One region of the Streptomyces sp. NPDC001868 genome, then DNA from elsewhere that is predicted to be linked to it. Evidence: riboswitches for the same ligand, from Rfam matches in the RefSeq annotation. Region 1 holds a riboswitch; each other region holds the start of a gene.
The links. A riboswitch is a leader RNA that binds a small molecule or an ion and turns the genes downstream of it on or off. The one in region 1 is predicted to bind cobalamin.

Region 1 (7,780 bases):
CGGGTAGACGAGGGCGACGTTCAGGGTCGAGGCGTCGGCCGTGAACCACTCGGGGGTGTGGAGGCGCGGCGGTGGCCGGTTCATGGCCTCATGATGGCGTGATCGTCATCGGCGCCCCAGGTGGTGCCACGGATCGAGACCGATTCGTAGGCGCGGCTCGCGAAGACGCGGGGCGTGGGCGGGCGTCCGGCGGGCGGGCGAGTGGGCGAGGGCGGGCCGGGGTTCAGCCCGTCGTCCACTTCTCCTCGATCCGCCCGAACCGCCAGACCAGCAGGGCGACCGCCCAGGTGACGAAGAACAGGCCGACGACGACATAGCCGACGGTGTTGAGGTCGAGGCCGGAGACCCGGTCCCAGAACGTGCCGTGCAGATGCGCCTTCTCGGCCACGAGGCCGAGCAGTTCGACCGTGCCGATGATGAGGGCGACGGCCACCGAGAGGCCGGTGATGGTGAGGTTGTAGTAGACCTTACGGACCGGGTTGGCGAACGCCCAGCCGTAGGCGAAGTTCATGAACGAGCCGTCGATCGTGTCCAGGAGCGACATACCGGCCGCGAACAGGATCGGCAGGCACAGGATCGCGTACCAGGGCAGCCCGGAGGCGGCTCCCGAACCGGCCAGGACCAGGAGCGCGACCTCGGTCGCCGTGTCGAAGCCGAGGCCGAAGAGCAGGCCCAGCGGGAACATCTGCCACGGCCTGGTGATCGACTTCATCAGCCGTCCCAGGAGCCGGTTCATGAAGCCCCGGCTGTCGAGGTGCCGTTCCAGCGTGGCCTCGTCGAAGGCGCCCGAGCGCATCCCCCGGAACACCTTCCAGATGCCCACCATGATCACCAGGTTGATGATCGCGATGATGTACAGGAAGGTCCCGGAGACGGTGGTGCCGACCCAGCCGGTGATGTCGTGCAGTGCGGAGCCGTCGTCGTGCACCGGGTCGGCGAGCGCCTTGACGCCGAGGGTGAGCAGGAAGGTGAGGGCGAAGACGATCGACGAGTGGCCGAGGGAGAACCAGAAGCCGACCGACAACGGGCGCTGCCCCTCGCCCATCAGTTTGCGGGTGGTGTTGTCGATGGCGGCGATGTGGTCGGCGTCGAACGCGTGCCGCATGCCCAGGGTGTAGGCGGTGACGCCCATGCCGATGCCGAAGGTCTTGCCGCCGACGCCGTAGTGCTCGGGGGCGACGATCACCACCAGCGTGAACCAGCCGATGACATGCAGCGCCAGGATGAACCCGGCCATGCCGCCGAGACTCGCCCACTCCTCGCGGGTCATCGAGGCACGGATCCGACGCCATGAGAAACCGCCCTGATCTGCCTGATCTGACCGATCTGCCTGATCTGTGGGGGCCGAGCGGGCGGTGTCGGGAACGGTGGCCATGGGGCGGGTGCCTTACCTGTCGTGCCGCGTGCGTGGTGTCGAGCCCCTTCAGCTTTGTGCGGTGTGGTCGTAGCTGCAACTGGGTCGCAGTAAAGCTCGTGCCACGTTTCGGTCAGGCCGAGGCCGGAGCCAGGCTCTCCCAGTGGACCGCGCGGTCAGGCGGTGACCCCGAGGGCCACCGCCGCCGCGACGGCGGCACCTCGTATCGTCCAGCGATGTGACCTGCGGGTTTGGGTTCGGACGTGCGGCCTGGGGTCCGTCAGGCGGTTCCTCCGCGGCGGGACTGGAGCCACCAGGCACCGCCGCCGAGCACGAGAAGGACGACCGCGCCGATACCGAGGGGTACGGCGAGGGAGCCACCGTCGTCGTCGGTGCTGTCCGCGGCGGCCTCCGCCGACGGTGCCGACGACTCGGCGCTCGGCTCCGGCGTGGGCGAGGCGGTCGTGGGCTCTTCCGAGGGGGTGGGGCTCACCACTTCGGCGCCGGGCGCGGCGGCCTTCAGGTCCAGACGGGGTGCCGGGTGACCGTGGCCGTGGCCGTCCCCTCCGGACTCCTCCTCCAGTTCGATCCAGCGGTCCACCTTGCCGTCGCTGTACGACTGGAGGGTCTTGAAGACCAGCGACTTGGCGTCGGGCAACTGCCGTACGGTGACGGCGTACTCGACGTCCTCCCCCACCGCGAGCTTCGCGCCCGAGACGGTGAAGCCCCGGTCGGTGGGGGCGAACTTCCAGCCGTCCGGCCCCTCCTTGTAGGTGATGTCGGCGGGGACCAGGCCCTCGGGGAGGATCACCTCCAGCTTGGTGATGCCGGCCGAGGCGGACTCCGACTCCGCGGAGAAGGTCAGTTCGACGTTCTGGTCGAGGGCGCGGGCGCCCTCCGCCTCGACCTCCGCGTGGGCCGCGGCCGGCCCCGCGGTGGCGACGGCGACCGCGAACGCGGCTGCGGTGAGAACGCCGAGACGGCGTGAACTGCGTACCAAGGTCGGGCGGTGCACTGCGGACTCCCTGTGCCGACGGCGTGAAGGGTGAATTCAAGCGCAGGGCGTGACCTGTGGCCAAGGGCGACCAGGTGTGCGAGCGGTTCCGGCCATCCGTCGGCATCGTGGGGGCGCTCGTGTGCGGCGTGGGGGTGGTGGGGCGTGCGCCGTGGTGTGAGCTGTTCCACGGCGCCCGCGCGCCCCTCGTCTCCGCTTGTCAGCGCCCTTATATGGGCACTACTGTCACCACGCCTTGGTGAACGGGAAATCCGGTGTCATGCCGGTGCGGCCCTCGCCACTGTGATCGGGAAGTCCGGCTCCAGTCCTCACGGACAGCCACTGGGTCCTTGTGACCCGGGAAGGCGGAGCACGGGCGGTGGTACCCGTAAGCCAGGAGACCGGCCAAGGCGCGTCAACCATCCACGAGGTGCTGGAGAGGGTCTGCTGAGCCATGCACATAGCCGAGGGTTTCCTTCCTCCGGCGCACGCGATCGCCTGGGGCGTCGCGTCCGCGCCATTTGTCGTCCACGGAGTACGGGCACTCACCCGTGAGGTCAAGGAGCACCCCGAGAGCACGCTGCTGCTCGGTGCCTCGGGAGCCTTCACCTTCGTCCTGTCCGCGCTGAAGCTTCCGTCCGTCACGGGGAGTTGCTCCCACCCCACCGGCACCGGCCTGGGCGCCATCCTGTTCCGGCCGCCGATCATGGCCGTGCTGGGCACCATCACCCTGCTCTTCCAGGCACTGCTGCTCGCCCACGGCGGCCTGACCACGCTCGGCGCGAACGTCTTCTCGATGGCGATCGTCGGCCCCTGGGCGGGCTACGCCGTCTACCGGCTGCTGCGGCGGTTCGATGTGCCGCTGATGGTCACGGTGTTCTTCGGCGCGTTCGTCGCCGACCTGGTCACCTACTGCGTCACCAGCGTGCAGCTGGCGCTCGCGTTCCCCGACCCGAGCAGCGGCTTCCTGGGCGCGCTCGGCAAGTTCGGCTCCATCTTCGCCGTCACGCAGATCCCCCTCGCCGTCAGCGAGGGCCTGCTCACCGTGCTCGTGATGCGTCTGCTGGTGCAGTCGAGCAAGGGCGAACTGACCCGGCTCGGCGTGCTCCTCACCGGCAGGCGCGACCGCACCGCGACCGAGACCGAGGCGGTGGCCCGATGAGCAGGAACACCATGAACAAGAACACGAAGATCAACGCCCTGCTGCTGCTCGTCGTGGCCGCGCTCGCCGTCCTGCCGCTGGCCCTCGGCCTCGGCGACCACAAGGAGGAACCCTTCACGGGCGCCGACGCGGAGGCGGAGACGGCGATCACCGAGATCAAGCCGGACTACGAGCCCTGGTTCTCCCCGCTGTACGAGCCGCCGTCCGGCGAGATCGAGTCGGCGCTCTTCGCCCTTCAGGCGGCGCTCGGCGCGGGCGTCCTCGCCTACTACTTCGGTGTCCACCGGGGCCGACGCCAGGGCGAGGCACAGGCCTTGGCGCGACTGGGCGGCGGGGCCGACGACCCCGGAACGGCTCCGACGACCCCGGCGGCTGCGGCGACCCCGACGACCCCGGCGACTCCGGTGACTCCGGTGGGCGCGACGGTCGCACCGGCCTCGAAGGCCGCCACCGGCGACGAAGGCCCGGCCGGTGGCACCGGGGAGCCCCCGGCCGGGCGGGCCTGACCTCCCGTGCTGCCGATCGACGCGGCGGCGCACAGCAGTCGCTGGCGCCGCCGCCACCCCGTGGACAAGGCCGTGCTCGGGCTCGGCCTCACCCTGCTCGCGATCTCGCTGCCGCCCTGGCCCGGCGCGGCCCTGGTCCTGCTGACCGCGCTCGTCGTGCTCCTCGGCCCGGCGGGCGTGCCCGGCCGTCGGCTGTGGCGTGCCTACCGGGTGCCGTTGGGCTTCTGTGTGACCGGCGCGCTGCCGCTGCTCGTCCAGGTCGGCGGGCCCGACGGGTTCGTGACCCTGGCCGACGGCGGCCCGGTCCGCGCCGGGGAGTTGCTGCTGCGCACCTCGGCGGCCTCCCTGGGCGTCCTCCTGTTCGCCTTCACCACACCCATGTCGGACCTGCTGCCGCGCCTGGTGAAGGCCGGGGTGCCCGCGCCCGTCGTGGACGTCGCGCTGGTCACGTACCGCATGAGCTTCCTGCTCCTGGACTCCGTGCGCCGGATCCGGGAGGCGCAGGCGGCCCGGCTGGGGCACACCACACGGGCCGCCACCTGGCGTTCGCTCGCCGGCCTCGGCGCCACCGCGTTCGTCCGGGCCTTCGACCGGGCGGCCCGGCTGCAGACCGGGCTCGCCGGACGCGGTTACGACGGCACCCTGCGCGTCCTGGTGCCCGAGGCCCGGGTCTCGGCCCGGTTCACCGTGGCCAGTGTCGCCCTGCTCGCGGCGGTGGCCGCCCTCACCCTCGTACTGGATTCGTCCTGGAAAGGCCGCTGACATGAGCGAGCCCGTGCTGGTCGCCCTGCGGGGCGCGTCCTTCGCGTACGAGGACGGTCCCGCCGTGCTCAGCGATCTCGACTTCGAGGTGCGTGAGGGGCGCGCGCTCGCCCTGCTGGGCCGCAACGGCAGTGGCAAGACCACGCTGATGCGGCTGCTCAGCGGTGGACTGCGGCCCCGTACGGGCGGGTTGGCGGTCGAGGGGCGGGCGGTGACGTACGACCGCAAGGGGCTGACCCGGCTGCGGACGACCGTTCAACTGGTCGTGCAGGACCCGGACGACCAGCTGTTCGCGGCGTCGGTCGCGCAGGACGTGTCGTTCGGGCCGCTGAACCTCGGGCTGTCCGACGCGGAAGTGCGGGCCCGCGTGGACGAGGCACTCGGCGCGCTCGGCATCGCGGCCCTCGCCGACCGGCCCACCCATCTGCTCTCCTACGGCCAGCGCAAGCGCACCGCCATCGCCGGCGCGGTCGCGATGCGGCCCCGGGTGCTGATCCTCGACGAGCCGACCGCCGGGCTCGACCCCGACGGACAGGAACGGCTCCTCGCCACCCTGGACGAGCTGCGCGGGTCCGGCACCACGGTCGTGATGGCCACGCACGACGTCGACCTCGCCCTGCGCTGGGCCGACGACGCGGCACTGCTCACCCCGTCCGGCGCGCGGACGGGCCCGGTGGCCGCGATGCTCGCCCGCGCGGATCTCGTCGAGCGGGCCGGGCTACGGCTGCCCTGGGGCATCGCGGTCGCCCGACTGCTCCGGGAACAGGGGCTGTTGAGCGGAGAGGAGCCCGGTCCGCGTACGCCGGACGAGCTGGCCGCCATGGCGGGGGCGCGCGTGGCTCCCCCGATTCCGGCCGACGGCTGACACACCCGGGAGTCCTCGGCCGGGCCGCCTCAGATCCGCAGGCCGTAGGTGCGGATCGCGGTGCCCCCGAAGACCTCCCGGTCTTCGGCGGGACTCAGCGCGGGCATCACCGACTCCGCCACGTCGATGACTTCGAGATAGTCGGAGGCGAGGTTGCAGACGGGCCAGTCGGAGCCGAACATCAGCCGGTCGGGGCCGAAGGCGTCCAGCACGGTGTCGGCGTACGGGACGAGGTCCGCGACGGACCAGGAGTTCCAGTCCGCCTCCGTGACCAGACCGGAGAGCTTGCACACGGTGTTCGGCAGGGCGGCCAGCCGCCGTATCTCCCCCGCCCATGGCTCCAGTTCGCCGGAGGCGATGGGCGGCTTCCCCAAATGGTCCAGGACGAAGGTGAGTTCGGGGAGCCGGGCCGCCGCCTCCACGGCGGCCGGGAGCTGGTGGGGCTTGACCAGGAGGTCGTAGACGAGTCCCGCGTCGGCGACGGCGGACAGGCCCCGCAGCACGTCCGGGCGCACCAGCCAGCGCGGGTCGGGTTCGCCCTGCACCTGGTGGCGGATGCCCACCAGATGCTCGCCGCCGAGCCCTTCGCGCAGCTCGGCGAGGTGCTCGGCCACGTCGGGCGAGGTGAGGTCGGTCCAGCCGACGACCCCGGCGACCACGTCGCTGCCGGCGGCCATCGCCAGGAACTCGGGGGTCTCCTCGGGCACGGTGATCGTCTGCACCAGCACGGTGGCGGTGACACCGAGGGAGCGGGCCGTCGCCTCCAGCTCACCGAGGGTGAAGTCACGGCGCAGCGGGGCGAGTTCGGGACCGGTGATCCAGTCCTGGTCGCGGACGGAGAGGTCCCAGACGTGGTGGTGGGCGTCGACGACGACGGGGTCGGTGTCCGTGCCGGTCACAGTTCCCACACCACGGGCAGGCCGGCGTCTGAGCCTTCCGCCGAGTAGTCGTGGACGACGTCGAGCAGGTCGGCCATGCGGGCCTGCCAGGCGATGTTGACCGGCAGTTTCTCCAGCTCGGCGATCATCGCCGCGTAGTCCTCGACCTCCAGCAGGTGGAAGAGGTCGGTGCCGCTGCGCCAGATCGTCCACGCGCTCACCCCGGCGGCTCGGATCGCGGCGGTCAGCTCTTCCGGGACCTCGCGGTGGGCCGCCTCGTACTCCTCGACGCGGTCGGCGCGGACCTTGGTGTGCAGGGCGACCCTCACGACGGCTCCTTCACAACGGCTCCTTCACGACGGCTTCTTCGACGACGGCTTCTTCGACGACGGGACGGGGGTGTTCGGGTGCAGCAGCCCCTCGGCGCGCAGGTCGTCCCACAGGGCGGCCGGGAGCGGGCGGCCGAGCAGGTCGACCGCGTCGCGCACCTCCTCGGCGGAGCGGGCGCCGGTCAGCACGGACGCCACCGCCGGGTGGGCGAAGGGGAAGGCCAGGGCCGCGCCGCGCAGCGGTACGCCGTGGCGTTCGGTGACGGCCTTCAGCCGCAGGGCGCGGTCGAGGACGGGATCCGGGGCGGGGGCGTAGTCGTAGGTGGCGCCGGGCTTCGGGTCGATCAGCAGCCCGGAGTTGAAGACACCGCCGATCTGCACGCTCCGCCCTCGGGCTTCGGCCTCGGGAAGCAGTGCGTCCAGGCCCTCCTGTTCGAGGAGGGTGTAGCGGCCGGCCAGCAGCACCACGTCGATGTCGGTGTCGCGCAGGAAGCGGGTGGGTACGGGGCACTGGTTCATGCCGACGCCGATGGCACCGACGACGCCTTCGCCGCGCAGCCGTTCGAGGGCCGGGTAGGCCTCGTCGAGGGCCTGTGCGGCGTGGTCGTCGGGGTCGTGGAGGAGGACGATGTCCACCCGGTCGAGGCCCAGGCGGCCCAGGCTGGCTTCGAGGGAGCGGCGAACGCCGTCGGCGCTGAAGTCCCAGACGCGGCGGTGGGTGGCGGGCACGGCGAAGCCGTCGGCGAGGTCGTCGCCGTCCCCGTCGGCGGGCACCAGCAGCCGGCCGACCTTGGTGGAGATCGTGTACGACTCCCGGGGGCGGCCTCGGAGCGCGGCGCCCAGGCGGCGTTCGGAGAGGCCGAGGCCGTAGTGGGGTGCCGTGTCGAAGGTGCGGATCCCGGCGTCCCAGGCGGCGTCGATCGCGGCGGC
Region 2 (7,780 bases), on a different contig from region 1:
CGCTCGGCATCGACGTGACGCTCATTGCGGTCGTCTCGTGGTGAACGAGCACGGCCAGCGTGACGCACCAGGTCAGAAGCACCCCGTAGGCCCAGCGGGCGGCTATGCCGCCGCTGTCAGCTGACCGAATAGCCATGCCCTCCACCTGTGCCGTGCTCACCGAATCAGCATCATACCCCCAGGGGGTACCCTAATGCCTGGTCGACAGCCGTGGTTACGGAGGGGTGGCCGTGGGCAATACCGGCACTTGCGCGCCGCTTCCTGTTGCACCGCCCACGGCCACCCGCCCGAAGGGTTCGATGATGCTACGAAATCCATTAGTAGCACCAGGAGCAAGTCTGGCACACCCAACAACCCGTGAACCAGCGGGATACCTCACGTCATCACCGGTCGTGGACCAGCGCCCGCGCCACACCCGCCCCCCCCGGCCCGAGGAACTGGGGGTCCGGCTCGAACGCCGCATCCTGGGACGCCTTGCCCGCGGCGAACAGTTCGCGGGTGGCGCCGTAGCACCAGACCGCGTCGTGGTGGTCGACCGCGCTGAGCCCGTACGAGTGGACGCCCGGCTCTTGGCACAGGGCGACCGCCCGCACCAGCCGCCGCTGCCCTGTGCGGGTACGCGGCAGTAGCCGCGGCCTACGGACGACGCTCAGGCTCGGGCGCGACAGACGCACGACGTTGATCCCCCCTGTTCGCTGGCTGCCGCGACCAGCGGCGCGGCTTGCGTTTCTCCGCCGCAGGTCGTCTCCACGGCTTCCAGCGGTCTGACGAACGACGGACGTCGCGCATGGCGTCCCAGCATGGTGTCCCACTCGCACTCATAGCGTGACCGACATCACTTAGCAATGCTGAAGTCGCAGTTCCGCGTCGCCGCGCCGCGAAATCCCACTGGCACCCTGAACGCTCTCCAACCCCGGGACGTACTAAGGGCACTAGCAGTTGGCAGCCCAAGAGACGCCCACGAGTGCTCTGTGCGGCGAGGCTGCGTCGGCAGCGCAGTCCGGCCGTGTTCGGACGATCGGGAAGGTGAAGATGGGAACCATGGCTCTCAGTTGGGCCATCGCGCTGGTCTCCGCCCTGGTGGCCGCCGTCAGCGCGGTCCGCCTGGTGACCACCAGCGGCGTGACCCGGCTCGCGGCCGGAGGCGACCTGTTGATGGGGCTGTGCATGGCCGCGATGGCCTTGCCCGCGACCGTCGCCTGGTATGCGGACTACGGCATGTGGTGGTCAGGGGCATTCGCCCTCCTCGGGCTCGGAGGCGTCGCGATGGCGGCCAGGCACGCGCGCGAAGGCGGATGGAAGCACGGTCGGCACTGGGTCCACCTCATCGTCGGTAGTGCCGGCATGGTGATCATGACGCTCGCAATGACAAGCACCTCGTCCGGACCGGTGCTCGCCCTGGGCGGCGGGCACTCGATGGCGCACATGCCGGGCATGGAGAACACGGCGAACGCGACGCACACGCATGAGATGGCCGGCATGGAGTCCATGGAGGGTATGGGGTCCACGCATGGGGCGGACACGCACGGCATGACGCACACCGCAGCCGATGCCACCGCCTCCGCCGGGTCCACTTCGGTGTGGCGGTTCCTGGTCGTGGCCCTCGCCGTGTACTTCCTGCTGTCGGTCGGCGCGTCCGTGTGGGCCAAGGTCCGGGGCACCGGCCGGGGCAGCCGGGGTTCGAGCTCACGCAGTTTGGGCCGCTGGCTGCTGGCCATGCCGGACACGGTGTTGGTCTTCCTGGCCTCGCTGACGATCTCGGCGTGGGAGAGGGCACGGACAGCACAGCGAACGGGCCACGGGCGGCGCCGCAAACTCGGGGCCGCGCCCGACGCTGCGCTGGCGGCCCACATCGGCATGGGCGGGACCATGTCCGCGATGTTGCTGATGATGGCCGTGTGAGGCCTCCTGGCCACTGCATCGCCGCCGCCGTGCCGCCCCACTGGCTCTTGGGGCAATCGCCGCCCTGCTGTTCGCGACCGCCTGCGCCAACGGGGACGACGACTCCTCTCCGACCTCGCCCAGCCCCGCCATCTCGTCAGCGCCTCCTTCATCAAGTCCGCAGGCGCGCTCCGCATCACGATGGAGGACTTCGCGTTCAGCCCGGCTGGTCCGGAAGTGCGGCCGGGCGAGAACGTCGCCGTGGTGAACAAGGACTCCGCCGTGCACTCCTCACAGCCACGGACGGCGATGCCTTCGACACCGGGAACATCGCCGGTGGGGAATCCGGGACCTTCACCGCCCCCTCCGAGGCCGGCGAGTACGGCTTCGTCTGCACCCTCCATCCGGAGATGAAAGGCACCCTGATCGTCCGTTGAGCCATCAAGGACTCGGTCGACGCGGACATCTCGCGGGTGCGACGACCGAGGTCATCCCACCTGGGCGTCAGGCGACAGGCGCGGCCGCCGTACGCACGCTCGCCGTCGTCCGGGCATGGGCCGCCCCCACCCCGAGCAACCCGAAGCCACGGCCGGCCCGCCCCAGAGCAGACCCATGGAGGCGGCCGAGAGCACCCTGAAGTCCCACACGAGCGCGGCTGGGGCGGTCACCGCGTCAGGGCTGTCCGGCAGGGCGAACAGCGACGCCAGCGCGGCCAGCACGATGGCCGTCACAGCCAGCTGGCACAGCGGCGCGGGACGACCGTGCTACTCCAGCCACCGATGGACGCGCCAGGCCAGGGCGACGGCGATCACTCCGATCGCCATGGCGGCGAGCCACGCGTTCACCCGGGTGTCGAGCGTCCCCGGATCGCCCGCCCCCGGCGGGTTGGCCGGATAGCGGACGAGTAGGTGCCGGCCGTCATGGGCGAACTCGTGAATGTAGTTGGCCGATGTCGCGATCTTGCCCAGCATCGGTGACAGCAGCGCGCCCTGGTCCAAGAACACCGCGTCCAACGCGACCAGTGCCAGGCTCACGGCCGCGGCGGCGATCAGGCCGTCTCGCAGCGGGTGGACGACCAGTTCAGGAGGACGACGGGTCAGCGTCCGACTCCCGGGGCACCCCCGGTCACAGTGGCGGGACCGCCCCGAATTCTCACCGGGTTCCTGCTCACCGTCGCTTCGATGTGAAGTTGTTCGCCGCACGTCGCGACACCTACTAAGCACATTAGCGGTAGACGGATCGCACCGACCAGACCGAGCGGGCAGCGCCACACTGGGGAGAATACCCCTAGGGGGTATAGTGTTGGCGTCCGTGGGAGAGGACGGGGAACAACGCCTCTCCCGCGCAGGACGACTCACGCATCCACACCCTGAGGAAGTAGCCATGACCACTGAGACGAACTCCAGCTCCGGCTCTTGCTGCGGATCCTGCGGCTCCGGTGACACGGTCGATGTCCAGGGCGTCGGCGTCACCACCAGCTACAAGGTGACCGGCATGACCTGCGGCCACTGCGAGGGCGCGGTCTCCCAGGAGATCTCCGCGCTCGCCGGCGTCACCGCGGTCAACGCTGTCGCCGACACCGGCGAGGTGACCGTCACTTCCGCCGCCCCACTCGACGAGGAGGCCGTCCGCGCCGCCGTCGACGAGGCCGGGTACGAGCTCGTCGGCCGCGCCTGACGCTCCCTTCGAGGCCGCCCAAGGCCCCGGACAGCGAATTCCTCCCGCGCCGGGACGTACCGCTCCGCTGATACGGACGCCGTACGTCCCGGCCTCCCCCTGGAGATAAGCCCATGACCAGCACGGCTCCCGAGAAGACACTCACCGGCACGGCGCCCGCGCCCGCCGCCGAGGTCGAGCTCTCCATCGGCGGCATGACCTGTGCCTCGTGCGCCGCCCGCATCGAGAAGAAGCTCAACCGTATGGACGGCGTCACCGCTACCGTCAACTACGCCACCGAGAAGGCGAAGGTCTCGTTCCCGGCGGGCGTCGAGGTCGCCGACCTGATCGCCACCGTCGAGAAGACCGGCTACACCGCCGAGGAGCCACCCCCGCCCGCTTCCGCCATCACCGAAGAGCGCGAGGGAGAGACCGCTCCGGCGGCGGACGGTGAACTGCTGACCCTGCGGCAGCGCCTGTACATCTCGCTGGTGCTCACCGTGCCTGTCGTTCTGATGGCGATGGTTCCGGCTCTGCAGTTCGACAACTGGCAGTGGCTGTCTCTGACCCTGGCGGCTCCCGTCGTCGTCTGGGGCGCCTTCCCCTTCCACCGGGCCGCCTGGACGAACGCCCGGCACGGCGCCGCCACCATGGACACGCTGGTGTCGATCGGCACACTCGCCGCGCTCGGCTGGTCGGTGTGGGCGCTGTTCTGGGGACACGCCGGGATGCCGGGCATGCGCCACGGCTTCGAGTTCACCATCTCCCGCGGGGACGGCTCCTCCTCCATCTACCTGGAGGCCGCGGCCGGAGTGACCACGTTCATCCTCGCCGGGCGGTATCTGGAGGCTCGCGCCAAGAGGAAGTCGGGTGCGGCGCTGCGGGCGCTCATGGAGCTGGGCGCCAAGGACGTCGCGGTGCTGCGCGGGGGCCAGGAAGTACGCATCCCCGTTGGCCAGTTGGCTGTCGGTGACCGCTTCGTCGTACGGCCCGGAGAGAAGATCGCCACCGACGGCACCGTCGTCGAGGGCGCTTCCGCAGTGGACGCCTCCATGCTGACCGGCGAGTCGGTGCCGGTGGACGTGACCGTAGGGGACGCCGTCACCGGCGCCACCGTCAACGCCGGAGGCCGGCTCGTCGTCGAGGCGACCCGCATCGGCACGCACACCCAGCTCGCACGGATGGCGAAGCTCGTCGAGGACGCGCAGAACGGCAAGGCCGAGGTGCAGCGGCTCGCCGACCGGATCTCCGGGATCTTCGTACCGGTCGTCATCTTCATCGCGGTCGCCACGTTCGGAGTCTGGCTCGGAGCCACCGGCGACACCGTGTCCGCCTTCACCGCCGCCATCGCCGTCCTGATCATCGCCTGCCCCTGCGCCCTGGGCCTGGCCACGCCGACCGCCCTGATGGTCGGCACCGGGCGCGGCGCCCAGCTCGGCATCCTCATCAAGGGCCCCGAGGTCCTGGAGTCCACCCGCCGCGTCGACACGGTCGTCCTGGACAAGACGGGCACGGTCACCACCGGCCGGATGACCCTCCAGGACGTGTTCACCGCACCGGGCGTGGACGAGGGCGAACTGCTGCGGCTGGCAGGCGCGTTGGAGCACGCTTCCGAGCACCCGATCGCCCAGGCCATCGCAGCCGGGGCGGCCGAGCGAGCCGGAAGTCTGCCGGTCCCGGAGAACTTCGAGAACGTCGCCGGCCTCGGCGTGCAGGGCGTCGTCGACGGACACGCGGTGCTCGTCGGCCGCGAGAAGCTGCTCAAGATGGGGGTCCCCCCACTCGAGCGAAGCCGAGAGTGGGGGAGGGTCATCGAGCTGCCCCAGGAGCTTGCCGAGGCCAAGGCCGCCGCAGAGGCAGAAGGACGTACGGCGATCGCCGTAGCCTGGGACGGCAAGGCACGCGGCGTCCTCACCGTCGCCGACGCGATCAAGGACACCAGCGCCGAGGCAGTGGCCGAGCTGCGCTGTCTGGGCCTGACGCCCGTCCTGCTGACCGGCGACAACCAACTCGTCGCCGAGTCCGTCGCCAAGGCCGTCGGCATCGACGAGGTGATTGCCGAGGTCCTGCCCCAGGACAAGGTCGACGTCGTCAAGCGGCTGCAGAGCGAGGGGCGTACGGTCGCGATGGTCGGCGACGGCGTCAACGACGCGGCCGCCCTCGCCACCGCCGACCTCGGCCTGGCCATGGGCACCGGCACGGACGCGGCGATCGAGGCAGGCGACCTGACTCTCGTACGCGGTGACCTGCGGGTGGCCGCCGACGCCATCCGGCTCTCCCGCAGGACCCTGACCACCATCAAGGGCAACCTGTTCTGGGCATTCGGCTACAACGTCGCGGCCCTGCCGCTCGCCGCCTTCGGCATGCTCAACCCGATGATCGCGGGCGCCGCGATGGCGTTCTCGTCGGTGTTCGTGGTGACCAACAGCCTGCGGCTGCGGTCCTTCAAGTAGATATGACAAGACGCCCACTGGCGAGGCGCGCGGCCTTTCCGGTCGCGCGCCTCGCCGTGCGGAAACCGCTCGGGCCGGACTCAGGTGCGCATGAGCCGGGCGATGGCCTGCGTAGCCTCGGCGACCTTGTCCTGGGCTTCGTCTCCTCCGGCCGCGATGGCGTCGTGCACGCAGTGCCCCAGGTGGTCCTCCAACAGCTGCATCGCCACAGCTTGGAGGGCCTTGGTGGTGGCCGCGACCTGGGTGAGCACGTCGATGCAGTACGTGTCCTCCTGCACCAGACGCTGCAGGCCACGCACTTGACCCTCGACACGGCGGAGCCGCTTGAGGACGGCGTCTTTGTTGTCGTGGTACCCGGGCGCCGCCTGCTCGGCCTCGACTTGCTCCAGCTGCTTCATACCCTTCAAGGGTATTACCTGGCGACGGCAGGAGGGGGTGGATGCACGTTCGCGATTCAGATCCTGCACCAGGAGGATCGCCTCAGGTTCTCCTCAGCCGTCTGCGCCGTCTGCGCGGTCCGCGGGAGGGTCTTGTCGGTGATCACGACGTAGGACCTCTTGTGGTGCGTCCCATGCGGGAAAACGCTGTGGATCGTAGAGGGCGCCGAGGTAGCCGCCGATCCAGTCGCAGGCGGGGCCGAGCCACCAGTGGGGGCGACGTCTCCGGACAGAGGGGTGACCGTCCGCAGGCCGCCGGCATCGTCATAGAGGCCCAGGGCCGCTCGCCCGGCAGGTAGCTGTGCGACCCCTTTGACGACCACGCCCTCAATTCCGGCCGCGCTCCAGGCAGAGTCCAGCCCGTCCTGCACCTTGGCACGGTCGGCTTTCTTCTGACGCTGGCTGGGCGGAAGCCAGGAAGCGGGGCTGAAAGTGGGTGCCGATCAGGTCGCTGCAGCGGCGACGGAAGGTGGCGTGCGGAATGCCGGACCAGGCGCTCGACGGCGGTGACGGCGGCCCGGTCTAGGACGGTGCCCATGGCGGCCTTGACGGTATCGGCGCCGGGCAACGGCGCTTCACTGCGCGGGTTTTCGGGTGTGGCGGGCGAGGACGGAGGCCGTATCGCGGCCTTGTTCCACGGATCGGTGACGGATACGTGGGCGAGGCGGTAACGGTCGGCCAAGGCCCGCCAGGTTGACGAGATTAGGCAGCGTCACCTCCTTGGCGGTATACCCCCCTGGGGTATAGCCTCCTAGACTGTGGCTCGAGGAGGGCCACGAGGGACAGGAATGGGGATGAAGACTCATGGAGCACAACGAGCACCACACGAGCACCGCACACGACAACGCCGCTCACAAAGGCCACGACGACCACTCGGTGACCCACCAGGGTCACACGGGAACGTCCTGGGCCATGGCTGCGAAGGCGACGCTGCACTGCCTGACTGGGTGCGCCATCGGCGAGATCCTCGGCATGGTCATCGGCACCGCCCTCCTGTGGGGCAACGTGCCGACCATGGTCCTCGCGATCACGCTCGCGTTCCTGTTCGGGTACTCGTTCACGCTCTTCGCCGTACGCCGGGCCGGCCTGGCCTTCAAGGCCGCGATCAAGGTGGCGCTGGCCGCCGACACCGTCTCGATCGCCGTGATGGAGCTGGTCGACAACGGGATCATCGCCCTCACCCCCGGAGCCATGGACGCCCACCTCTCCGACGGACTGTTCTGGGCGGCCCTCTTGGGCGGCTTTGCGGTCGCCTTCCTGATCACCACGCCCGTCAACAAGTGGATGATCGGCCGCGGCAGGGGCCACGCCGTCGTCCACGCCTACCACTGACCACCGAACCGATCAGCGCGC
Region 3 (7,780 bases), on a different contig from region 1:
CGCGCCGGCCGCGAACGCGACTCCGACGGCGGCGACTGCTGCTTTGACTGGACCCACGGGACCAGTGTCCTGGCGGACTCCGTCGGGGGCCAGTGGGCGGGGGTGACGGGGGTGACGGCAGTGCGGACCTGGTGCCGGAGGCGCCTCACCCCGGCTGGCCGTACCCCCGGAGCCGTTCGCCCGCCTCGCTCAGCTGTTCGCCGGTGAGCAGGTGCGGGGCGAGGCCCGGGACCGAGGAGGCCGTCAGCCAGACCCTGCACATCCATTCGAGCTGGGTCGTGCGGTCGTAGGCCTCGGAGAGCGTGTTCCCGTAGGCCATCGTGCCGTGGTTCTGGAGGAGGCAAGCCGTGCGTTCCGTCAAGGCACGGAGCATGTTCTCGGCCAACTCGGGGGTGCCGTAGGTCGCGTAGGGAGCGACGCGGACGGGTCCGCCGAGGGCCGCGGACATGTAGTGGATCAGCGGCAGCTCGTCCACGAGGGTGGAGACGGCCGTCGCGTGGACGGCGTGGGTGTGGACGACGGCACGGGCGTCGGTGGTGGTGTGGATCGCCAGATGCATGGGGAGTTCGCTCGTCGGGCGGAGCGTGCCGAGGACCTGCCGGCCGGAGAGGTCCACGCCCGTCACGTCGTCCGGGGCCAGGCGGTCGTACGGCACTCCCGTCGGTGTGACCAGGACGGTGTCCCCGACGCGTACGGACACGTTGCCGGAGGTGCCGACGACCAGACCGTCGGCCACCGTCCGGCGGGCCGTCGCGACGAGTTCGTCCCACGCGCGCGCCACGTCGTCCGGCACGCCCCGCCGCCGTACGGTTCGCGCACCCCGAGAATCCCCACCCGCGTCCCGCTCGTCCCGGGTGCCGCTCCGCTGCTCAGCCATGCCGTGATCCTGCCAGGCGGATCGCGTCGCCGGGTCCCGGGCGCGGGCACTGCAGGACCGAGAGCGGGCCTCCGGAAGAGCCCATGTACGCATACATCGCCCGGTGTTGGTGATTGGCCGGTGATCGACCGGGATTCGGTGATCTTCCAGTAGCCTCCGGATGTTTTGTCGCACAAACAGCCATTCCGGGGGGAAACCAATGGCCCGAACTCTTCAGCCGTCCCGTCGTCGCAACCGCGCCTTCGCCGCCTCCGTCGCGGCACTCGCCCTGGGGGGAACCGCGCTCGCCGAGATCCCCGTCTCGGCCGCCGCCAAGCCCAAGGGGCACGACGTCTCCTCGCACCAGAAGAAGGTCGACTGGTCGAGCGCGAGGTCGAAGGGCGCCGAGTTCGTCTACGTCAAGGCGACCGAGTCCACCACCTACCGCAACCCGTACTTCGGCCAGCAGTACGACGGCTCGCGCGGCGCGGGCCTGATCCGCGGCGCGTACCACTTCGCGGTGCCGAACCGGTCGTCCGGCAAGGCCCAGGCCCGCTACTTCGTCGACAACGGCGGCGGCTGGCGCGCGGACGGCCGGACGCTGCCGCCGGCCCTCGACATCGAGTACAACCCGTACGACAAGAAGAAGAAGTGCTACGGACTGAGCGACAGCCGGATGGTCGGCTGGATCGCGTCGTTCAGCGACGAGGTCAAGCGCCTCACGGGCCGCCGTCCGGTGATCTACACGACCACGCACTGGTGGAAGACCTGCACCGGCAACAGCGCGGCCTTCGGCCGGAACCACGCGCTGTGGCTGGCCCGGTACGACTCCTCGGGGGCCGGGGAGCTCCCGGCGGGGTGGAAGTTCTGGACGATCTGGCAGTACGACAACGGCAGCGGGAGCCTGCCGGGTGACCAGAATCTCTTCAACGGCTCGACGGGCCGGCTGAAGGAGTTCGCCAAGGGGTGACGCACCGAGGGGCGCGGGTGTCCGCCGAGGGGCGAAGAGCCACCGGACCTCGGCATTCCGCCTCAGTTCGAACGCCAGGCCGCCGCTCCGTCGAGCTCGACACATCCGCCGACACACAAGCGGAACGGCGGCACCGCATTCACTACACCCCCGCGCCCGTCCCAGTTCATCTTCCGTTCACCCAGGTTGCCTACGGTCCACGTGCCACTGACATCCAAAAGAAGACCGGGTAAATGGAAAACTTCTCGCTGATCCTCGCGATCGTGGTCATCACCGCGCTTGCGTTCGATTTTACGAACGGTTTCCACGACACCGCCAACGCGATGGCCACCACCATCTCGACCGGCGCCATGAAGCCCAAGGTCGCGGTGGCCATGTCCGCCGTGCTCAACCTTGTCGGCGCGTTCCTTTCGATAGAGGTCGCCAACACCATCTCCAAGGGGCTCGTCGACGAGTCCGGCATACAGCCAGAGGTCATATTCGCGGCGCTCGTGGGCGCCATCCTCTGGAACCTGCTGACCTGGCTCGTCGGGCTCCCCTCCAGTTCCTCGCACGCCCTGATGGGTGGCCTCATCGGCGCCACCATCGCCTCGGTCGGCGTCGGCTCGGTCCACGGTGACGTGCTCGTCACCAAGGTGCTGATCCCCGCCGTCGCCGCCCCGCTGGTCGCCGGTGTCGCGGCGCTGCTCGCCACCCGGCTGACGTACCGGCTCGGACGGCACACCAGCGAGAAGGCCTCCGGCAAGGGCTACCGCGCCGGACAGATCGCCTCCGCCGGTCTGGTCTCGCTGGCCCACGGCACGAACGACGCCCAGAAGACGATGGGCATCATCACCCTCGCCCTGGTGGCCGGCGGCGCCCTCGCGCCCGACTCCGACCCGCCGGTGTGGGTCATCGTCTCCGCCGGCGCGGCCATCGCCCTCGGCACCTACCTCGGCGGCTGGCGCATCATCCGCACGATGGGCAAGGGCCTGACCGACCTCCAGCCGCAGCAGGGCTTCGCCGCCCAGACCAGCGCGGCCACGGTCATCCTGGCCTCCTCGCACCTCGGTTTCTCGCTCTCCACCACGCACTCGGTCTCCGGTGCCGTGATGGGCGCGGGCCTCGGCCGCAAGGGCGGGGTGGTCCGCTGGTCCACCGCGACCCGGATGTTCGTCGCCTGGGGTCTGACGCTGCCGGCCGCCGCGCTGGTCGCCGCGCTCGCCGAGTGGGTGACGTCCTTCGGCAGCTGGGGCACCGCCGTCGTCGCGGTCTTCCTCGTCGCCTCCAGCGCCGCGATCTGGGTGGTCTCACGCCGTGAGGTCATCGACCACACCAACGTGAACGACGCCGAGGAGTCGCCGGGCGTGGTGACCACGGCGATGGCGGCCGTGACACCGCCGCCGGCCGGCACCGTGACCGAGGACCTCACGGCGACCATCCCGGCCCCCGCCGCCGAGACCACGGCCTCCGCGAACGCGTCCACGCCGACGCCCGCCGTCTGAGCCCCGCGACCCCCTGAGGAAGATCACCACCATGCACATCGACTGGGCAGCCCTCGGCTCCGTCTTCGGAGTCAGCCTCGTGGTCACCGTGGCCCTCGTCGGCCTCTTCACCCTGGGCATCGTCGGCCTCTCCAAGCGGGAGGAGGCGTCGACCCGGGGCGACTCGGTGGCGCTCGCGACCACCGGGGCGTACGTCTGCTTCGCGCTGTGCGCGGCGGCAGTGGCGTACGGCATCTCGCTCATCATGACCTGAGCCCGGAAGTCCCACGGCCCTTCGGGGCCGTGGGGCGGCCTCGTCAGCGGTGGTGCGGCCTTCGGGGCCGCGCCTCCCCCAGCGCCCGGTTCAGGACCCGGAGCCGTTCCGTGACCGGGGTCAGTCCCCACCACAGGCCGGCCCCGGCGGCACCGAGGACGGTCACCACCAGCCAGACCAGGGCCCGCACATCACCGCCCGGCACCAGAAGCCCGGCCAGGGCGCCCGCTCCGACGGACAGCACGCCCATCACGGAGCAGAAGAGAGCCAGTGGGGCGGCCTCGGTCACCCGTTCTCGCCAGGCGTCCGACTTCCCCGTGCGTGCCGAGGCGGTTCCCCTCGCTCGGTCTGCCATGTGCGCACCTCCCGTCCCCCGGGCGGAACTTCACGATCCGCCCGCTCCCGGGTCCACAAGCCCCGCCAGAAAACCACACCACGGCGCGTAGCGGTAGACGAGCAGCGCGTCACTGTGTGAGTTCGCGTCACGAACCATGACGCGCTCGGCCCGGCGGCCACTTCCTGTCGTTCCCTCAGGTGTTCCCGGCCCGGGCATCGGGGAAGAGCGCGGAAGGAGCCGATTCGGGTGTCTGACGGGATTTCGGCGGTGTGGGCCTCAGCACACCGCTGCGCCGCAGGTCAACAGCAAGTTGACGGGTCTTCCGGGGGCGTGGTGGACTGCCGGGGCCATGTACGACGGCAGGAGAGGAAGCCGGTGCGAGTCCGGCGCGGTCCCGCCACTGTCACCGGGGGAGCTTCTCGAAGCCCTTCCCGGGAGCCAGGAACTCTCGCCGTCGGTCTCGTCGAACCAGGGCGTGGACACCCTGAGTGAGGACACATCGCCATGTGCGCCATGCGCGGCTGCCCGTCGGGGCTCGACGCCCGGTCCCTGCCCGACCCCGTGAACGGCTGAACCGATGCGTGCCGATCGCGTGTTCGCGTACGGCGCCGCCGCCGGACTTCTCGGTGATCTGCTGCTGGGCGATCCGCGCCGGGGGCATCCGGTCGCCGCGTTCGGGCGGGCCGCCGGTGCCGTGGAGCGGGTGCTGTGGCGGGACCACCGGGGGTGGGGCGCGCTGCACACCGCGGTGTGCGCGGGCGGCGCCGTGGCGCTGGGAGCCGCCGCCGCGTCCGCCGTACGGCCGTCGCGTACGGCCTCCGTCGCCCTGACCGCCGCCGCCACCTGGGCCGTTGTCGGGGGGACCTCGCTCGGGCGCGAGGCTCGGGCCGTCGGGCGGTACTTGGAGTCCGGGGATCTTGAGGGCGCTCGTGCCCGGTTGCCTCATCTGTGCGGGCGGGATCCGCAGGCGCTCGACGCGGACGGGATCGCGCGGGCCGTCGTGGAGTCCGTCGCCGAGAACACCTCCGACGCGGTGGTGGGGGCGCTCGTGTGGGGGGCCGTCGCGGGTGTGCCCGGGCTTGTGGGGTTCCGGGCCGTCAACACGCTGGACGCCATGGTCGGGCACCGGTCGGAGCGGTATCGGCGGTACGGCTGGGCCTCCGCGCGGCTCGACGATGTCGTGGGCTGGCCGGGTGCCCGGCTGACCGCGATGCTGGCCGCCGCCGTCGGCGGGGACGCCCGGGGTGCCGTACGGGCCTGGCGGGCGGACGCGGGGAAACATCCGAGTCCCAACGCGGGGCCGGTGGAGGCGTCGTTCGCGGGGGCGCTCGGAGTGCGATTGGGGGGCACGTTGTCGTACGGGGGGCGGGTCGAGCATCGGCCGGTGCTGAATGGGGAGGGGCGGGCCGTCGTCGTGGGGGACATCGAGCGGGCTGTGCGGCTGTCCCGGCGGGTGAGTTGGCTCGCGTTGGGGGTCGGTGCGGGTGCGGCGGTGCTGCGGGGGCGCGTCGCGGGGCGCTCGGCGCGGCGGTCGAGGAGTCAGGGATGAGTGGCGGGCTGTTGGTCGCCGGGACGACCTCCGATGCCGGGAAGAGTGTCGTCACCGCCGGGATCTGTCGGTGGCTGGTGCGGCAGGGCGTCAAGGTCGCGCCGTTCAAGGCGCAGAACATGTCGCTCAACTCCTTCGTGACGAAGGAGGGCGCGGAGATCGGGCGGGCCCAGGCCATGCAGGCGCAGGCCTGCCGGGTGGAGCCCACCGCGCTCATGAACCCCGTGCTGCTGAAGCCCGGGGGTGAGCGCAGCAGTCAGGTGGTGCTGCTGGGCAAGCCCGTCGGGGAGATGAGTGCGCGCGGGTACCACGGCGGACGGCAACAGCGGCTGCTCGGGACCGTGCTGGAGTGTCTCGCCGAGTTGCGGAGCACGTACGACGCGGTGATCTGTGAGGGGGCCGGCAGCCCCGCCGAGATCAATCTCCGGCGCACCGACATCGTCAACATGGGGATCGCCCGGAACGCCGGGCTTCCCGTGCTCGTCGTCGGCGACATCGACCGTGGGGGCGTGTTCGCGTCCTTCTTCGGGACCGTCGCGCTGCTCTCGCCCGAGGACCAGGCGCTCGTCGCCGGGTTCCTCGTCAACAAGTTCCGGGGCGACGTCTCCCTGCTGGAGCCGGGGCTCGACATGCTGCACGGGCTCACCGGACGGCGGACGTACGGGGTGCTGCCGTTCCGGCACGGGCTCGGCATCGACGAGGAGGACGGACTGCGGGTCTCGCTGCGCGGGACGGTCCGGGAGTCGAACGTCGCGCCGCCCGTCGGGGAGGACGTGCTGCGGGTCGCCGTGTGCGCGGTCCCGCTGATGTCCAACTTCACCGATGTGGACGCGCTCGCCGCCGAACCCGGTGTCGTCGTACGGTTCGTGGACCGGGCCGAGGAACTGGCCGACGCCGACCTCGTGGTCGTACCGGGGACCCGGGGCACCGTCCGGGCGCTGGAGTGGCTGCGGGAGCGGGGCCTCGCTGACGCCGTCCTGCGACGTGCGGCGGAGGGGCGGCCGGTGCTCGGGATCTGCGGCGGGTTCCAGGTGCTCGGGGAGCACATCGAGGACGACGTCGAGAGCCGGCGGGGGCGGGTGGAGGGGCTGGGAGTCCTTCCCGTCCGGGTGCGGTTCGCCGAGGAGAAGACGCTGACGCGGCCCGTCGGTGAGGCCCTCGGGGAGCGGGTCGAGGGGTACGAGATCCATCACGGGGTCGCCGAAGTGCTGGGCGGGGAAGCCTTCCTGGACGGCTGTCGGGTCGGGCAGACCTGGGGCACGCACTGGCACGGGTCGCTGGAGTCGGACGGGTTCCGGCGGGCCTTCCTGCGCGAGGTGGCCGCCGCTTCGGGGCGCCGTTTCGTACCGGCCGCCGACACCTCGTTCGCCGCGCTGCGCGAGGAGCAGTTGGACCGGCTCGGCGATCTGATCGAGGAACACGCGGACACGGACGCGCTGTGGCGGCTCATCGAGTCGGGGGCGCCGGCGGGGTTGCCGTTCGTGCCGCCGGGGGCGCCGGGGGTGCCCGGATGAGGGCGCCCCTGTCTCCGGCAATCCCCGCAGGCGCGGGGAGCAGACGAGAACGCCGCCCATGCGAGGCGACATGGCCGGGCCATCCCCGCTCGGGCAGGGAGCACGGCACCAGATTGATCGCCCATGAGCCACCAAGCCACCCCCGTCTCACCCATTCACCCGTAGGAGGGACCAACGCGTGAGCTCGCACTTCCCCTTCACCGCCGTCGTCGGGCAGGGCGACCTGCAACTCGCCCTGCTCCTCAACGCCATCTCACCGCGCATCGGCGGTGTGCTCGTGCGCGGCGAGAAAGGCACCGCCAAGAGCACCGCCGTGCGGGCGCTCGCGGCGCTGCTGCCGGAGGTGGAGGTCGTCGTCGGGTGCCGGTTCTCCTGCGATCCCACGAATCCGGACCCCGCGTGCCCGGACGGGCCGCACGAACCGGCGTTCGAGACCCGGCCGTCCCGCATGGTCGAACTGCCCGTCGGCGCCTCCGAGGACCGGCTCGTCGGCGCCCTCGACATCGAGCGGGCGCTCTCCGAGGGCGTGAAGGCGTTCGAGCCGGGCCTGCTCGCGGACGCGCACCGGGGCATCCTCTACGTCGACGAGGTCAACCTCCTCCACGACCACCTGGTCGACCTGCTGCTCGACGCGGCGGCTATGGGCGCCTCGTACGTGGAGCGCGAGGGCGTCTCCGTACGGCATGCCGCGCGGTTCCTGCTCGTCGGGACGATGAACCCCGAAGAGGGCGAGCTGCGGCCGCAGTTGCTCGACCGGTTCGGGCTGACCGTCGAGGTCGCCGCCTCGCGGGAGCCGGACCAGCGGGTGGAGGTCGTC
Region 4 (7,780 bases), on a different contig from region 1:
CGCGATCGCGAGAAGCAGGGAGTTGCGCATGCCCGTCGTCGCGACGCGCTCGCGCAGGGCCGCCCAGCGCTCCGGCCAGGTGAACTCGACGCCGTAGTGGTCGGGGTGCAGCACACCACGGGCCGTACGGGTCTTCTCCCAGGCCGGCAGCGGGCCGCCGCGCTCGGCGAGGTCGGCGGAGGCCTCGTACGCGGCGAGCATGATGCGCTCGGCGATCCGGGTGGACAGCGCCTTCGCCTCCGGGGAGTCGAAGGGCAGGCGCAGCTGGAAGAAGACGTCCTGGAGACCCATCGCGCCGAGGCCGACCGGGCGCCACCTGGCGTTGGAGCGGCCCGCCTGCTCGGTCGGATAGAAGTTGATGTCGACGACGCGGTCGAGGAAGGTGACGGCCGTGCGGACGGTCTCGTCCAGCCGCTCCCAGTCCATGTCGCCCGTCGCCCGGTCCACGAAGGCGCCCAGGTTCACCGAGCCCAGATTGCAGACCGCCGTCTCGCCGTCGTCCGTGACCTCCAGGATCTCCGTGCAGAGGTTGGAGGAGTGGACGACATGGCCCGGCTCGGCCGTCTGGTTGGCCGTGCGGTTGGCCGCGTCCTTGAAGGTCATCCAGCCGTTGCCGGTCTGCGCGAGGGTGCGCATCATGCGGCCGTACAGATCACGGGCGGGGATGGTCTTCTTCGCCAGGCCGTTCGCCTCCGCCGCGCGGTACGCGGCCTCGAACTCCTCGCCCCACAGGTCGACCAGCTCGGGCACGTCGGACGGCGAGAACAGCGACCACTGCTCATCGGCGTTGACCCGGCGCATGAACTCGTCCGGGATCCAGTGCGCCAGGTTCAGGTTGTGCGTACGCCGGGCGTCCTCACCGGTGTTGTCGCGCAGCTCAAGGAACTCCTCGATGTCGGAGTGCCAGGTCTCCAGGTAGACCGCCGCGGCGCCCTTGCGCCGGCCGCCCTGGTTCACGGCCGCCACCGAGGCGTCCAGGGTCTTCAGGAACGGCACGATGCCGTTGGAGTGCCCGTTGGTGCCCCGGATCAGCGAACCGCGCGAGCGGATGCGGGAGTACGACAGGCCGATGCCGCCGGCGTGCTTCGAGAGGCGGGCCACCTGGTGGTAGCGGTCGTAGATGGAGTCCAGCTCGTCCAGCGGGGAGTCCAGGAGGTAGCAGGACGACATCTGGGGGTGGCGCGTACCGGAGTTGAAGAGCGTGGGGGAGGAGGGGAGGTAGTCGAGGCGGCTCATCAGCCGGTAGAGCGCGGCGACTTCGTCGACGGCACGGGAGGTGTCGTCCTCGGCGAGGCCGCTCGCCACCCGCAGCATGAAGTGCTGGGGCGTCTCGATGACCTTGCGGGTGATCGGGTGCCGGAGCAGATAGCGGCTGTGGAGGGTGCGCAGGCCGAAGTAGCCGAAGCGGTCGTCGCCGGCCGGGTCGATCAGGGCGTCGAGACGCCCGGCGTGCACACGGGCGAACTCCGCCGTGCGGTCGGCGACGAGACCTTCCCGGTGGCCGACGGCGATGGACTCGGTGAACGTCGTGACCCCCTGCGAGGCGGCCTCGGCGCGGATGCCGATGGCCAGCAGCCGGGCCGCCAGCTTCGAGTAGGCGGGGTCCTCGGAGATGAGTCCCGCGGCCGCTTCCGTGGCCAGCTCTCGCAGTTCCACGATCATCTCGGCGGAGGCCGCACGCGAGGACCGGCCTCGCAACGCGGCGGCGGCGACCCGGCCGGGATCGGCGTCGGGGAGGTCGACGGTCAGCTCGGTCAGGGTCCGCAGCAACGCGGTCCCGGGACCGTCGGTCTCCGTCGCCGGTTCGGCTGAAGCCAGGTCGGCTGAAACCGAATCGGCTGAAACCGGGTCGGCTGGCGCGATGGTCACGTGGGGCTCTCCCTCGCTCGGCAAGGGGCCTTGCGGAGGGCAGGCGGCAGCACACGAGCGCACGCGGCGTCGCGTCCACCGGCCCATTCCACGAGGCCCGGACGTCAGGCACCCGGACCGGACGGCCGGGTGCGCTGTCGGCAGGTGTTCGGACTGAACAGGCGTGCGCAAATGGAGATGTACGCACGCGAGTACACCGTTGCGGGACAGTTCCGGATTCGCACCGGATTCCCCTGCGGCGACAGCGAGCATGAGCATACATCTAGTGCCGGGGCGCGGTGGCACCCCCACATGTTGTGTCGCCATCGACTTCGCAGGGTGTCAGAGCGTCAACTCATAGGTGATCAGCGTGAGGTCGTAGAGGTCGGGGAGAGGTCTCCAGTCGCGCTCCGGTGTGCGGGTGAAGCCCAGGCGTTCGTAGACGCGATGGGCGGCGTGCATACTCCGCTGGGTCGACAGCACCACGCGGACGCAGCCCTCCACGGCCCGGGCGCGCTCCACGCAGGCCCGCACGAGGGCCTCGCCGACACCCCGCCCACGCGCTTCCGGATCGACCGCGAGCATCCGTATCTCGGCCTCTCCCGCACGGGCGATGTCGGCCATGGGGCCGCCCGCCGGGACGAAGGTCACACCGCCGAGCACCCGGCCGTCCGCCACGGCGACGAGCACCTCGGCCGCTGCGGCCCGCTTCGCCACGTCGCGCAGCTCGACGAGGTACGCATCGCTCTCCCCGAAGTCCAGGAGTCCGTCGCCGAGGTAAGCCTGCGCGGTGGTCTCGCCGAGGGTGGTGTACTCGTCCGGGGCCACGGGCCTGATCGTGATGTCCATGCGTCGCAGTGTGCATCAGCGGGCGGGAGCGGGGCCCGCAGTTGTCCACAGGGGCGAAGACTTGTCCGATGATCCGACCCGGACGGGTGTGTTCCGCTCAGCCCACCGCAGGCCACCGCGGCAGCGTCGCCACGAAGTCCCTGCTGAAGTCGCGTGTGCCCGGCCCCAGGGCGACGCGGCCCGTGGCGCCGAGACGGGCGGTCAGGGCGGGGGACTCGGAGTAGTGGACGCGGTGGGCGGCGGCCGGCACGAACACGGTCTGGCCGCGCGTGAGTTCGCTCGCGCACTCCACGACGACCGCCCCCTCGGCCGCCTCGATGAACGCCTCGTCCCCGCAGACCCCGACGGCCAGCGGATCGTGCAGCGGGCAGGTGCCGTCGCCGCCGTGGCGGGTGTAGGCGTCCATGTAGGTACGCATCAGCCGGGCGGCGAGGGCCGCGCCCGGGCCCGCGGCCTCCAGCGCGGCGAGGTCGGCGGGACGGAACAGCCAGCGGTGCGAGGCGTCCAGGTCGACCATGGTGAACGGGATGCCGGAGGAGAGCACGATCTCGGCGGCGTCCGGGTCGGCCCAGATGTTGAACTCGGCGACCGGGGTGATGTTCCCCGGGACGTGGGCGGCGCCGCCCATGAACACGAACCTGCCGATGCGGCGGGCGAAGTCCGGGTCCTCCAGCAGGGCGACGGCCACGTTCGTGAGCGGGCCGGTCGCGCAGAGGGTCAGCTCGCCCTCGTACTCCCGGGAGAGCCGCAGGAGGGCCTGTGCGGACGACTCCGTGGGGTGCGGGGCCGTCGAGTCGGGGAGGGTTTCGTCGCCGAGGCCCGCCGGGCCGTGGAAGGCGGAGGCCTCTCGGTAGGGGAGGCGGGAGAGGGGGCGGCCCGTGCCTCTGTGTACGGGGACGTCGGCGTCGATGCGGAGGGCTCGGGTCAGGGCGCGGGCGTTGGCGTATGTGGCCGCTGCCGGGAGGTTGCCGCCGACCGATGTGTAGGCCTTGAGGTCCCACAGGTCCGTGCCGAGCAGGTACTGCAGGGCTACGGCGTCGTCTATGCCGGGGTCGCTGTCCAGGACGATCGGGGTGCGAGCGGTCACGCGGCCAGCGTAGCCGGATGGGTTTCGCCCCCGCCGCCCCTACCCGTCCCATCCAACAGGGGCTGCGCCCCTTCGACCCCCAAGGTGCCGGTGCGTGGGGCTTCTCGCGCAGTTCCCCGCGCCCCTTAAGGGCCTCCGGCCCTTTCGGGGCGAAAAGCGAGGGGCGCAGCCCCTGCTTTTTCAGGGGCGCGGGGAACTGCGCGACCAGCCCCCACCGGACCCGCACTCACTCACCCACCCATCCCGCGCGGAGCGCGAAGGGGGTCGAAGGGGCACCGCCCCTGGGGGATGGGACGGGTAGGGGCGGCGGGGGCGAAAGACACCCCGCGCCGCCCCGGAATCCGGTACGCGAACCTAGTGGCTCGACCCCGCCGTCGCCGGCGGCAGTTCCACCTGGACGCCCGCGTCGCCCGCGTCCGCCGTGTAGTCCTCCGGCCGGGTCTCGTCGATGCCGTCGGGGGCGTTGGCGGCCCGCAGGACGAACGTCAGCACGACCGTGACGACCACGTTCAGCACGAACGCCGTCAGACCGATGTACCCGATCTCACCGATCCCGGGAATCTCCGCCGAGGAGCCCCCGAAGTGCTTCTGCGTGGGCGAGGCCACCCCGTACGCGGCGATCGTCCCGTACAGCATGCCGACCGCCCAGCCCGCGAGGAGTGCCCAGCGGTGGCACCAGCGGGTGAAGAGGCCGCCGACCAGGGCCGGGAAGGTCTGGAGGATCCAGATGCCGCCCAGCAGTTGGAAGTTGATGGCGACCGTCTTGTCCATGGTGAGGACGAAGGCGAGGGCGCCGACCTTCACCAGCAGGGACACCAGCTTGGAGACCTTGGTCTCCTGTGCGGGCGTGGCGTCCGGCTTGATGAAGTCCTTGTAGATGTTGCGGGTGAAGAGGTTCGCCGCCGCGATGGACATGATCGCCGCGGGGACCAGCGCACCGATACCGATGGCCGCGAAGGCGACGCCCGCGAACCAGTCCGGGAACATCGTCTCGAACAGCTGCGGGATCGCCAGCTGGCCGTTCTGCACCTGGATCCCGGCCGCGATCGCCATGAAGCCCAGCAGGGCGAGCAGGCCCAGCATCAGGGAGTACAGGGGCAGGATCGTGGTGTTGCGGCGGATGACCTCGCGGCTCTTGGACGACAGCGTCGCCGTGATCGAGTGCGGGTACATGAAGAGCGCCAGGGCCGAGCCGAGGGCCAGGGTCGCGTACGTCCACTGGTTGGCGTCACCGGGGACGAGGGAGCCGCGCGGCTTGTCCGTCGCCGGGTTGGTCTGGCTGTACGCCTCGCCGGCCTTGGCGAAGATGTCGTCGAAGCCGCCGAGCTTGATCGGGATGTAGATGATCGCCACCGCGATGACGATGTAGATCAGGGTGTCCTTCACGAACGCGATCAGCGCGGGCGCCCGCAGACCGGAGGAGTAGGTGTAGGCCGCCAGGACACCGAACGCGATCAGCAGCGGCAGGTCCTTGATGAACCAGTTGGTGTTCTCGCCGCCGCCCACGCCCATCACGTCCAGCACGGCCTGGATGCCGACGAGTTGGAGGGCGATGTAGGGCATCGTCGCCAGGATGCCGGTGAGGGCGACCGCAAGGGACAGGCCCTTGGAGCCGAAGCGGCCCCGTACGAAGTCCGAGGTCGTCACATAGCCGTGCTTGTGGGAGACCGACCACAGGCGGGGCAGGAACGTGAAGATCAGCGGGTAGACGAGGATCGTGTAGGGCACCGCGAAGAAGCCGGCCGCGCCCGCCGCGTAGATGGCCGCGGGGACGGCGACGAAGGTGTACGCCGTGTAGAGGTCGCCGCCGAGCAGGAACCAGGTGACCCAGGTGCCGAACGACCGCCCGCCCAGGCCCCATTCGTCGAGGCTGTCGTTCTCGGCCTTGCGCCAGCGCGCGGCCAGGAAGCCCATGACCGTGACGGCCAGGAAGAAGAAGATGAAGACGGCGAGTGCCACGCCGTTCACGCCGTCCTTCACCGCGCGGCACCCCCGTCCTTGGTCTCGGACCTACGGGCCCGCTGGTCACGCTGCCACAGGACGTACGCGGTGGCGGTGAGCGCGGTGGAGATGAGCACCCAGGCCATCTGGTACCAGTAGAAGAAGGGGATGCCGATGAACGCCGGGTCCGTCTTGGCGTACGAGCCGACCCAGAGCATCGCCACGAACGGGGTGAACAGGCACAGGGCGATGACCACCCTGACAGGTGTCACCACCGGTGGCCCTGGTGGTCTCACTTCAGGCGCTTCCGACATGTCCCGGTTTCCGTCCCCTCGCTGATCACCGCACTGGTGACCGCACCGGTCACCACTGATCACCTGCTTAACGCGCAGGAAATGTAAGGGACGGGTTCCGTCGTATGGAACCCCCAGTCCGGATATCGGATGCGGAGGTTGTGTGTTCAGCGGGTTCGGCGGTGGGTTCAGCAGCAGCGGAACCCCTGCCGGGGGTCCGCTTCCTGGCGGTCCATCCGCATGCGTTCGAACTCCCGCCGGGTCGGCACCGGCGCGTCGGGGTCGTGTGTGCGCAGATGTTCCGCATAGCGGTCGTACGCGGACTCGTCGGTCAGCTCCCGTACGTACCAGCGCACGCCCCTGGCCGCCCTAGCCGCCCTGCCCAGCACCGACCGCAGCACGTGCCGTCGCCTCCTCTTCCTTCTCCTCCTTGGTCGGGATCAGCCCGGCGGGGGCGACGATCTTCGACTCGACGTACTTGGCCTCGCTCAGCGTGGACAGCGCGGGGCGGCGGACATGCCGTACGCAGACGCGTGCGGCGTCCGCGATCACGACGATGATCAGCAGGGCGAGGACGGCCGACAGCACGCCGTCGACCGTGGAGTTGGTGACGATGGTGTGCATGTCGTCCATGCTCTTGGCGGGGGCGATGACCTCGCCCCGGTCGATGCCGTCCTGGTAGACGCCGCGTTGCTTGAAGAAGCCGACGCGCGGGTCGCTGGAGAACACCTTCTGGTAGCTGGCCGTCAGGGTGACCGTCGCGTCCCAGGCCAGCGGAACGCCCGTGATCCAGGCCCACTTCAGGCGTCCCGACTTCACCAGCAGCGTCGTGCAGACCGTCAGCGCGACCGCCGCGAGCAGTTGGTTCGAGATGCCGAAGATCGGGAACAGCTGGTTGATCCCGCCGAGCGGTTCGTGGACGCCCACCCACAGGAAGTAGCCCCACAGCCCGCACACGATCGCGCTGGTGATGATCAGGCCGGGCTTCCAGCTGATGTCCTTGAACGGTCGGTAGACGTTGCCGAGGGTGTCCTGGAGCATGAACCGGCCCACGCGGGTGCCGGCGTCGAGGGCGGTCAGGATGAACAGCGCCTCGAACATGATCGCGAAGTGGTACCAGAAGGCCCGAAGCCCGTCGCCCGTCACCTGCGAGAAGATCTCCGAGACCCCGACGGCGAGCGTGGGCGCGCCGCCGGTCCTGGACAGCAGGGACGCCTCCTCGACGTTCTTCGCGGCGGCCGCCAGCTCCTCCGGCGAGATCGAGTAACCCCAACCGCTCACCACCTGCGAGGCGTTCTGCACGGTGTCGCCGATGACCCCGGCGGGCGCGTTCATCGCGAAGTACAGGCCCGGGTCGATGATCGAGGCGGCGATCAGTGCCATCACGGCCACGGACGACTCCATCAGCATGGAGCCGTAGCCGATCATCCGGACCTGCGTCTCCTTCTGGATCATCTTCGGCGTCGTACCGCTGGAGATGAGGGAGTGGAAGCCGGAGAGCGCCCCGCAGGCGATGGTGATGAAGACGAACGGGAAGAGCGAGCCCGCGAAGACCGGGCCGTCGCCGCGCGAGGCGAAGTCCGTCACCGCGGGCATCCGCAGTGTCGGCAGGGCGAAGACGACCCCCAGCGCGAGCAGCACGATCGTGCCGATCTTCATGAAGGTGGAGAGGTAGTCGCGGGGCGCGAGCAGCATCCACACCGGCAGGATCGAGGCGATGAACCCGTACGCCACCAGCCAGATCACCAGGGTGGAGGGCGCG

Region 2: another riboswitch for cobalamin. It lies ahead of ABT147_RS27735 (CbtA family protein); the one in region 1 lies ahead of ABT147_RS35175 (energy-coupling factor ABC transporter permease).
Region 3: another riboswitch for cobalamin. It lies ahead of ABT147_RS21210 (cobalamin biosynthesis protein); the one in region 1 lies ahead of ABT147_RS35175 (energy-coupling factor ABC transporter permease).
Region 4: another riboswitch for cobalamin. It lies ahead of ABT147_RS10885 (ribonucleoside-diphosphate reductase subunit alpha); the one in region 1 lies ahead of ABT147_RS35175 (energy-coupling factor ABC transporter permease).

Annotation. Positions count from the first base shown of each region.
Region 1 covers NZ_JBEOYO010000043.1:68,787-76,566, reverse strand. Annotated here, with positions in the region: gene ABT147_RS35190 (substrate-binding domain-containing protein) at 1-84, opposite strand, end outside; gene nicT (Nickel transporter NicT) at 224-1,375, opposite strand; gene ABT147_RS35180 (DUF1775 domain-containing protein) at 1,635-2,369, opposite strand; cobalamin riboswitch at 2,589-2,772, shown strand; gene ABT147_RS35175 (energy-coupling factor ABC transporter permease) at 2,803-3,510, shown strand; gene ABT147_RS35170 (energy-coupling factor ABC transporter substrate-binding protein) at 3,522-4,016, shown strand; gene cbiQ (cobalt ECF transporter T component CbiQ) at 4,023-4,778, shown strand; gene ABT147_RS35160 (energy-coupling factor ABC transporter ATP-binding protein) at 4,780-5,643, shown strand; gene ABT147_RS35155 (amidohydrolase family protein) at 5,673-6,542, opposite strand; gene ABT147_RS35150 (L-rhamnose mutarotase) at 6,539-6,850, opposite strand; gene ABT147_RS35145 (aldo/keto reductase) at 6,875-7,780, opposite strand, start outside.
Region 2 covers NZ_JBEOYO010000027.1:2,769-10,548, reverse strand. Annotated here, with positions in the region: gene ABT147_RS27750 (DUF6153 family protein) at 1-136, opposite strand, end outside; gene ABT147_RS27745 (hypothetical protein) at 384-674, opposite strand; gene ABT147_RS27740 (DUF5134 domain-containing protein) at 1,042-1,902, shown strand; gene ABT147_RS27735 (CbtA family protein) at 2,646-2,915, opposite strand; cobalamin riboswitch at 2,959-3,112, opposite strand; gene ABT147_RS27730 (heavy-metal-associated domain-containing protein) at 3,265-3,558, shown strand; gene ABT147_RS27725 (heavy metal translocating P-type ATPase) at 3,672-5,990, shown strand; gene ABT147_RS27720 (metal-sensitive transcriptional regulator) at 6,071-6,388, opposite strand; gene ABT147_RS27715 (DUF4396 domain-containing protein) at 7,232-7,759, shown strand.
Region 3 covers NZ_JBEOYO010000017.1:64,122-71,901, forward strand. Annotated here, with positions in the region: gene ABT147_RS21180 (alpha/beta hydrolase family protein) at 1-57, opposite strand, end outside; gene ABT147_RS21185 (class II aldolase/adducin family protein) at 146-877, opposite strand; gene ABT147_RS21190 (lysozyme) at 1,077-1,826, shown strand; gene ABT147_RS21195 (inorganic phosphate transporter) at 2,060-3,310, shown strand; gene ABT147_RS21200 (hypothetical protein) at 3,342-3,563, shown strand; gene ABT147_RS21205 (hypothetical protein) at 3,607-3,918, opposite strand; cobalamin riboswitch at 4,241-4,370, shown strand; gene ABT147_RS21210 (cobalamin biosynthesis protein) at 4,478-5,449, shown strand; gene ABT147_RS21215 (cobyric acid synthase) at 5,446-6,963, shown strand; gene ABT147_RS21220 (putative cobaltochelatase) at 7,142-7,780, shown strand, end outside.
Region 4 covers NZ_JBEOYO010000007.1:61,566-69,345, reverse strand. Annotated here, with positions in the region: gene ABT147_RS10885 (ribonucleoside-diphosphate reductase subunit alpha) at 1-1,869, opposite strand, end outside; cobalamin riboswitch at 1,992-2,127, opposite strand; gene ABT147_RS10880 (GNAT family N-acetyltransferase) at 2,191-2,697, opposite strand; gene ABT147_RS10875 (nucleoside hydrolase) at 2,795-3,784, opposite strand; gene mctP (monocarboxylate uptake permease MctP) at 4,139-5,764, opposite strand; gene ABT147_RS10865 (DUF3311 domain-containing protein) at 5,761-6,039, opposite strand; gene ABT147_RS10860 (YbdD/YjiX family protein) at 6,207-6,407, opposite strand; gene ABT147_RS10855 (carbon starvation CstA family protein) at 6,388-7,780, opposite strand, start outside.